2 regions of the Ruegeria sp. ANG10 genome follow, and region 1 is predicted to be linked to the other one. Evidence: riboswitches for the same ligand, from Rfam matches in the RefSeq annotation. Region 1 holds a riboswitch; the other holds the start of a gene.
What was found. A riboswitch is a leader RNA that binds a small molecule or an ion and turns the genes downstream of it on or off. The one in region 1 is predicted to bind cobalamin.
Positions count from the first base shown of each region.

Region 2: another riboswitch for cobalamin. It lies ahead of AB1A64_RS06855 (CbtB domain-containing protein); the one in region 1 lies ahead of AB1A64_RS15610 (DUF1636 domain-containing protein).

Region 1 is NZ_JBFCVU010000007.1:169,968-174,354, reverse strand. It holds gene AB1A64_RS15625 (GTP-binding protein) at 1-962, shown strand, start outside; gene AB1A64_RS15620 (DUF1826 domain-containing protein) at 980-1,594, shown strand; gene AB1A64_RS15615 (DUF6525 family protein) at 1,591-1,863, shown strand; cobalamin riboswitch at 2,031-2,238, shown strand; gene AB1A64_RS15610 (DUF1636 domain-containing protein) at 2,340-2,696, shown strand; gene AB1A64_RS15605 (ABC transporter ATP-binding protein) at 2,693-3,478, shown strand; gene AB1A64_RS15600 (ABC transporter substrate-binding protein) at 3,497-4,387, shown strand, end outside.
Region 2 is NZ_JBFCVU010000002.1:553,700-558,086, forward strand. It holds gene AB1A64_RS06840 (cobyrinate a,c-diamide synthase) at 1-230, shown strand, start outside; gene cobA (uroporphyrinogen-III C-methyltransferase) at 227-955, shown strand; gene cobF (precorrin-6A synthase (deacetylating)) at 948-1,691, shown strand; cobalamin riboswitch at 1,735-1,942, shown strand; gene AB1A64_RS06855 (CbtB domain-containing protein) at 1,978-2,148, shown strand; gene AB1A64_RS06860 (CbtA family protein) at 2,153-2,851, shown strand; gene AB1A64_RS06865 (hypothetical protein) at 2,919-3,413, shown strand; gene AB1A64_RS06870 (DUF1636 family protein) at 3,410-3,754, opposite strand; gene AB1A64_RS06875 (DUF302 domain-containing protein) at 3,896-4,354, shown strand.

The sequences.
Region 1 (4,387 bases):
AAGTCCGGCGCCTCGCTGCGGAAGGACGTTTTGACTACCTGCTGATTGAGTCCACAGGCATTTCTGAACCCTTGCCCGTGGCAGCAACTTTCGATTTCCGGGATGAAGCTGGCGACAGCTTGTCCGACGTGGCGCGGCTCGACACCATGGTAACGGTTGTCGATGCGGTGAACTTGCTGAACGATTTCTCGTCCCACGATTTCCTGCGAGACCGAGGCGAAACGATGGGTGAGGAAGACGAGCGAACGCTGGTCCACTTGCTTACGGATCAAATAGAATTCTCTGATGTCGTGGTTCTGAACAAGGTTGATGATGCAGGGCCGGAAAAAGTTGATGCGGCCCGCAAGATCATCCGCAGTCTGAATGCAGATGCCGAGATCATCGAGACCAACCACTCGGAAGTTGCCGCAGAAAAGATCCTGGACACTGGCCTCTTTGACTTCGAGCAAGCCCATGAACACCCAATGTGGGCAAAGGAACTGTACGGATTTGCCGACCACGTGCCTGAGACTGAGGAATACGGGGTTGCGTCATACGTTTACCGGGCGCGACTTCCGTTCGTTCCCGAACGCATTTTAGACGTTCTCAACGGTGATCTGCCAGGGGTGATCCGGGCCAAAGGCCACTTTTGGATTTCAACACGCCCCGACTGGGTGGCTGAATTTTCACTCGCCGGTGCATTGTCCAGCGTCAAACCACTCGGCACTTGGTGGGCATCGGTGCCCGAAGAGCTACGCCCCACACATGACAGCGCTCGCGCCTATATGCAGGCCCACTGGCAAGAGCCGTGGGGCGACCGCCGTCAAGAGATCGTTTTCATCGGTGCCAGTATCGACTGGCCGGGGTTGAAGGCACGATTGGACAATTGCCTTATGCCAGCAGTTACGGCGGCAGGGCCCGACAATTTGCCGGACCTTCCTGACCCCTTCCCGATTTGGCGCCGGGTAGAGGATGCCGCATGAACTTCGTCAGAAAACCCGTGAAAGACAAGGTCACCGGTGTGAGCTTCGCAGATGATCCAGCGTCGCTCCGCACTTTTGCACAGCCAAGCTGTGCCGCTATGATTTGGCGCCGGCGAACCCCGCCGGAAATGCAACGCTGGCTTGACCGGCTTGACCCCGAAGCTTTGCCAAGTGGGCGCGTCATTCTTCCGCCAAGCGCCATTCAAACGACCGTGGGACAACTCTGCGATATCTCCGGCTTGGCTGACGGCCCAGAAAAAGCGTGGCTTCAGGACGATATCTCTTCTCTGGCCGATATCTTCTGTGAATTGATGAACGCCAAGTTCCTGCGGCTGCGGCTGGATGTTGTCACTACCAATGCTTGCCGTAAATTCCATACCGATGCGGTCACCGCCAGGTTGGTCTGCACCTATCGTGGCACTGGAACACAATATGGCACTTCGACCGATGGAAGCGATCCCAAGCGAGTGTTCACCGTTCAGACCGGCGCGCCGATCCTGCTTCGGGGAACACTCTGGCCCGAGCGACCATCGTCAGGGGTGGTGCACCGCTCACCTCCGATCGAAGGTACCAATGAAACCCGTCTCGTCTTGGTTTTGGACCCAGTGCAAAATCCGGAAACCGAAGCATGAGACGTAACCTCGGGCAATGCAGCTTACGCCGCAAGCGGCGATCAAGCGATCCGATGGATGCGTTTGACGGCCTTCCAGCCCCGTTGCGACAGTGGTTGTCAGAAGCGGCATTGCCATGGTCCCCGGTATCCGCGCGCCGTATCTGGTCAAAATCGCGGGCCAAGGGGCTTTCATCAGAAGAAACGCTCATGTCGCTCAGTCGGGCCGAAGCTAGAACGCTCGCGCGCGACCGACAATCGACTGCGTTCAAATTGAATTCCCAGACCTGAAGGACAAAAAATGCCACTTCTATCACAGCCTGCTGTCGCAACGCCTGCGGCTTTAGAGGCTGCTCTTGCAGTCACTACACATGAGACAGATTTCGAAACTGTGAGCGTTTGAGTTCCGGTCGAAAGGTTGTTGTTTCAAATCGTGATTGACATGGCCCCCAGTCTAAGACAAGCAAGGGCCAGATGGTTCCCGATGGTCCGCCCAAGGGATGAAAAGGGAATACGGTGCGGTTCGCCACTTTGGCGCCAAATCCGTGACTGCCCCCGCAACTGTAAGCGGTGAGCGACGCCAAAATCCACTGGCCATTAGGCCGGGAAGGTTGGCCAAGCATCGACCCGCAAGTCAGGAGACCTGCCATCACATGTTCAACCAACCCGGGGCGGGGCGTCCTGGAAGGAGGCTTTGATGGCACGTCTGAAACGTGTGTACATGATCGGCACCTTCTGTCCGCGCTTGGCTTCAAGCGGAGCGGACAATGCCGGAAACACCTGACCATTTCCTTCTGATCTGCTCGACCTGCACCGGGGCATTGCCTGTTGATGCCGTGCGCAATGCGTTGACCGGCAGGTTGCCAACCGGGTTCGCAGTGCGCACCGTTACCTGCATGGCGGGCTGCGCGCGACCAACGACCGTCGGATTTCAGGCCGCTGGCAAAGCTCAGTACCTGTTCGGCGATATTGAAACTGCCGAAGATGTCGACGCGTTGGCGGAATTCGCACATCAGTACCGCAACGTCGCAGACGGTTGGACCAACGCGACGGACCGGCCGCAACCACTATTTACAAAAACCCTTTCTCGTTTGCCTCGAATTCAATTGGAGGAGCCATCATGACGACCTCATCTTTTCTGGTTGCGCGTGATCTCGAATATTATGCGCTCAATGGTGACGTTCTTCTGCAAGGCGTCTCGTTTGAATTGGCCGAGGGCGCGATACTGGCAATTGCCGGTCCGAATGGGGCGGGAAAAACCACGCTTTTGAACCTTCTGTGCGGGGCGGCTGAGATTGTATTGGGCAATGTATTGGTCAAGGAACGCAGCCTGAAACATATGCCCGCTATGGAACGTGCCCGCATGATCGCGGTTGTGGGCCAGCAAGAGCAGCCGGATGGCAGGTTGCTATTGCGGGACTATGTTGCCATGGGCCAGATTCCGATCTGGGCCGACCGATCCGCAGTTGAACATGCCAGGGAACTGAACAGAATCCTTGACCTGACCGACCTTGGTGCGCTGGCAGACAAGCGCATGGCGGTACTGTCCGGGGGCGAACGTCAACGCGCGCATATCGCCCGAGCTCTGGCACAGAACCCATCGTTGTTATTTCTGGATGAGCCGACCAACCATCTCGATCCGGATGCCAAGGGTCGGATGCTGTCTCTGGTCGCCGAACTGGGCATCACGGTTGTGATGATTGTCCATGATCTGGTCATGATCCCGGAATTCGCCACCCACGTGGCCCTGATGAAATCTACGCGGCTCACGGGATTTGGCCCCGTGGCCGAAGTGCTGACCCCCGAGCGGGTCCGCGATACTTTTGGCGTTGAATACCTGTGCTTTCACCACGAAGGCCGCGTGATTCCAGCGCTGGATATCCGTAAATCCACAATCTCAACCTAAACCAAGGAACATTCCCCAATGAAACACATCTGGTCCGTGACGCTGGTCACAGCCATGGCAGGCGGTGCGTCCGCCCACGAGGTCACCGTCGACAACTGCGGAGCGCCGCTGGTGTTCGAAACCCAGCCTGAGCGTCTGGTTGTGCATGACATGAACATGACCGATATGGCCTTCGCGTTGGGCCTGCAGGACAAAATCGTCGGACTGACCGGCATCACCGGCTGGTACAAAACCAGCCCGGAATTCGACACCCTGCGCGGTGATATCCCCGAACTGGCACCGAAATACCCAACTGTCGAAAACCTTGTTGCCGTGGAGCCCGACCTGTTTTTTGCTGGCTGGTATTACGGCATGAAACCAGGCGGAGATGTGACCCCGGATACGCTGGAGCCCTTTGGTATCAAAACCATGATCCTGACCGAAAGCTGTGTGCATCTGGACAAGGATCGCCCCGAAGCCAGCATGAACCTGCTATTCAATGACGTCCTGCGCCTGGGTCAGGTCATGCACGTCGAAGACAAGGCCGAGGCGCTGGTCACGGGCTGGAAAGACGAACTCTCAGCGATCGAAGCGCAGACTGCCGACCTGGCGAAACCCCGCGTTTTCTTGCTGGACGGCCCGGCGGACGCGCCATTCACCGCAGGTAAGTTCGCCATCCCCGATGCTATGATTGCTGCCGCGGGTGGTGAAAACGTGACCCACGACATGGAAACAAGCTGGGGCCGAACCTCGTGGGAGGCGGTTGCCGCTGCTAACCCGGAATTCCTTGTGCTGCTTGATTATCAAACGGGCAATGGCGCTGCGGACACGTTCAAATTTCTGCAGGAACATCCGGTGATGTCGCAGACCGAAGCCGTGAAAAACGAGCGCTGGATCGGTTTGCGGTACGAGGAATTGACCCCCGGACCG
Region 2 (4,387 bases), on a different contig from region 1:
AGTTTAATTTGGGATATCGGCGCGCGGAGTTGCTGGCCCCGATGCCCGGTTTTGCAATTGAGACGGCTTTGCGGGGGCATGAGTTCCACTATTCCTCTATCATAGAACAGCCTGACGCACCGCTGGCGCGGGTGTTTGATGCCGAAGGTGCTGAAGGGCCGCAAACAGGATCGGTACGCGAGAACGTCACTGGCACGTTCTTTCACCTTATTGCCGAGGCTACGGCATGAGCGGTTTCGTATCCTTCATAGGTTCCGGCCCCGGTGATCCCGAGCTTTTGACCCTGAAGGCGGTCGACCGGATGCAGAAGGCAGATGCGGTGCTGTTTGACGATCTCAGCAGTGGTCCCATCCTGAGCCATGCGCATGACGATGCAGATCTGGTGGGCGTGGGCAAACGGGCCGGGCGGCCTTCACCCAAGCAGGATCACGTGAGCCGCCTATTGGTGGATTACGCCAAAACCGGTGCCCGCGTGGTGCGGTTGAAATCCGGCGACGGCGGGCTGTTCGGGCGGCTGGAAGAAGAGTTGGTTGCCCTGCGTGCTGCAGGGATCGAATATGAAATCATCCCTGGCATCCCTTCGGCGGTTGCAGCTGCGGCAGCGGCGGGAATCCCCCTGACACGACGCCTGACCGCGCGGCGGGTGCAATTTGTCACTGGCCACGATGTCAGTGGCAAACTGCCCGAAGATCTAAACCTGCCCGCGCTGGCCGATCCGGATGCAACGACTGTGGTGTTCATGGGCAAACGGACCTTTCCCCTGTTGGTAAATGCGCTGCATGAGCATGGCCTGCCGCTGGAGACACCTGCCCTAATGGCCGAATCCGTATCGACTCCCGACCAGAGCCTGCATCGTGCAACCATCGGCGCGCTGTCGGAAAAGCTGGAGGCCGAGATCGGTACAGCCCCGGCCCTGATCCTGTATGGCCCGCTGGCAGAGTTCGATGATGATTGACCTGACGCTGATCGGAATTGGCACCGGCAACCCGGATCACGTTACGTTTCAGGGTGCAAAAGCCATTCGCGATGCCGACCTGATTCTGATCCCGCGCAAGGGCGAGAACAAGGCCGATCTGGCTGGGCTGCGTGAAGAGATCATTGCAGCTGTGTCTGACACTCCGCCGCAGATCACCTATTTCGATATTCCCAAGCGCCGGGCCGACGATGGTTATCTGCGCGGGGTCGACGACTGGCATGATGCCATTGCCCTGCGCTGGCACGAGGCGATTGCGGCCCACCCTAATGCGCGGCATGTGGCGCTGCTGATCTGGGGCGACCCGTCGCTTTATGACAGCTCGCTGCGAATCGCGTCGCGGCTGGACCCTCAGCCCACGACACGGGTGATCCCCGGCATCACTGCGCTGCAGGCATTGACGGCCGCCCACGCCATCCCGATCAATGATCTGGGCGCGCCTTATGTTGTGACCACTGGACGGCGGATCAGGGATGAAGGCTGGCCAGCAAATGCCTCGAAAGTGGCGGTAATGTTGGATGGCGAGTGTTCATTTCAAACCCTGGACATGACCGATTATGACATCTGGTGGGGTGCCTATGTCGGCATGAAAGAGGAAATCCTGATCAAAGGCGCTTTGACCGATGTGGCGCAGGAGATTCTGGACACCCGCGCCAAGGCACGCGCCGATCATGGTTGGATCATGGATATCTATTTGCTGAAAAAGCGCGTGATCTGACCTAAAAGGTCGCAAATGACGATTGCACCAGCGGCACCATAGAGGCTAAATGAAGGCGTCTGGTCCTGCCGGAGACATCCGGATGCTAAGAGGGAATGTGGTGCGACTGCCGTGGCAGTCAATTCCATAGCCGCCCCCGCGACTGTAAGCGGAGAGCCCCTGTTCAACCAGCCACTCCTGTTCTCAGGGGGAAGGCGAACAGAGGCATAGACCCGCAAGCCAGGAGACCTGCCAGGCGACAATTGTAACACCGGCCGTCGGGTGCGACGGCAAAGGAGAATTAAAGATGGCAACACAAACGCAAACAGTATCCGCCTCGCGCGCTGGTATCCTTCCGGTCATGTTCGCGGTGGTTCTGGGTCTGGGTATCATCACCCTGACCGGTCACGTACAGGCCGCGGCGCTGCACGACGCAGCACACGACGTGCGCCACGCGACCGGCTTCCCCTGCCACTAAGACCATGTTCAGTCGTATACTGACCAGCGCGTTGTTCGCTGGTGCTGCAGCGGGGCTGATTGCCGCCTTGCTGCAGTTGGTCTTTGTGCAACCTGTTTTGCTGCACGCAGAGCTTTACGAATCCGGTGAGCTGGTGCATTTCGGAGCCGAGGCCGTCTCGGCGCATCCCGAATTGCCGGGCATGTTCTCGGAACTGACCCGTGACGCGCTGAGCGTCATCTTCACCATGCTGACCTACACCGGCTATGCGCTGCTGATGGTCGCGCTGATGTCCGTGGCCGAAGGCCAAGGCCACACGATTGATGGCCGTATCGGTGTTTTGTGGGGTCTAGCTGGTTTTATAGCCTTTCATCTGGCGCCCGGCTTTACTCTGGCGCCTGAGGTGCCTGGTGTTGCGGCCGCTGACGTCTATGCCCGTCAGGTCTGGTGGTTCGCCACGGTTGGTGCCGCACTTGTTGCGCTGTGGTTGATCGCCTTTGGCGGCAACTTGATCAGCTATGTGATCGCAGCGGTTCTGTTGATGGCACCGCATCTGATCGGCGCGCCCGAACCGGATGTGTTCACCGGCCCCGTCCCAACCGAGATCGGCGCCCTGTTCGCCGCCCGTGCCTTGGGCATCGGTCTGGTGGCCTGGGTTCTGGTCGGTGCCTTTGCCGGGTATTTCTGGCAAAGCGAAGGCAAACGCGTCGAAGCAGCGGCCTGATTCTCTCACATAATGACGCGCCGGGTTCTGCCCGGCGCGTTTCTTTTTGCCCTTAAGGAAAGAAAAAATGGCACGCTCACTTGCCCTTTTTGCAATCGGCCTTGTGTTCGGTGGTGGTGCTGGTTTTGTGCTGGCGGCGGCCAATGGCGTCACGTTTGACGGCCACGATCATGGCGATCCGTCCCATCACGGCGGCGCGCATGCCGAAGCAATGGCCCATGACCATTCGACCACGGTAAACCTGCCCGCAGGGGCGGACGCCCCCAGCGTTGCAATCGCACTGACCCAGGACCCGATGGCCGGGTGGAACCTGCACGTCATGCCGCAGAATTTCCGATTTGCCCCGGAAAACGCGTCAACAGCCGACGTAAACGGCGAAGGCCACGCGCATGTTTACATCAATGGCGAGAAATTGGCCCGTCTTTACGGCAACTGGATACACATCCCCGACCTGCCGAAGGGAGAGGTCGAGGTTTCGGTATCGCTGAACGCAAACAGCCACAGCGCACTGACGGTCGACAACATACCGGTCAGCGCAGCCGTGACCGTTCAGGTCGATTAAAGCGCCGGTATCCGCGCGCGCAAACACATCCGAAGTCGCCCGCAGGGTCGGGCGTCTTCGATCCAACCTGCGGGACTGGCCAGATAGGCTTTGCAGGTCGCGGCGATGTCTTCGGCATCCGTAACGATATTGACCCCCGAAAACACGTAAGACGCCCGCCCTGCGGCCTGCAATGCCAATGCGGTCGGCTCAGCGCAGCCACTGAAACAGGCGTGATCCGAGACGTCGACCCGACCATTCAGCCCTGCACGCACCAGCGCGTCGTCCACGGCCTGCCTCTCGGCCACTCGGTCACGCGTTCCCGCACAACTGCTGCAAATCAATAGGCGTATCGGGTCCACGTGTGGCCTCGTGTTTGATGGTTTCCATGTTTCTGCGGCTTTCTGGACGTCGGCGCAATCCTGAATACGCACGGAAATGTGCGTGCGCGGAACCCGGATTTCTGGCATCACTCAGACAGTCACATTGAACGAGGCACCGTCATGCGCGCGCTTTTGGGTTTGCTCTGTCTTCTCGCCCTGCCTGTCCGGGCCGATGAACCATTGTCGGGTTGGGCAGTGTATCCAACCGTCAAAAGCTATGAGGAACTGGTCGCGGATACGAAGGCTGCCGTAAAAGATAACGGGCTGATCGTGGTCACGCAGGCTGGTCCGACCAAGGCGGCTGCGGCCCGTGGCATCATCATACCCGGCAATCTGGTGATCGGTGCTTTTAACAACGACTATGCCGTGCGCGTTTTGGAAACCTCAGTCAGTGCCATGATCGAAGCGCCGATCCGCTTTTACGTGACCGAAAACGACGACGGCACCGCCACCCTGTCCTACAAAACGCCCAGCTTTGTTTTTGCCCCTTATGTCTATGAGGGCGGAGAGCTTTTGCGCGATATTGCCCAAGAACTTGACACAAAGTTTCAGGCAGTGGCGGAATCCGCCGCCAAATAGTCACACTGACGTGAACCTGCTTGCGTCTGGCTA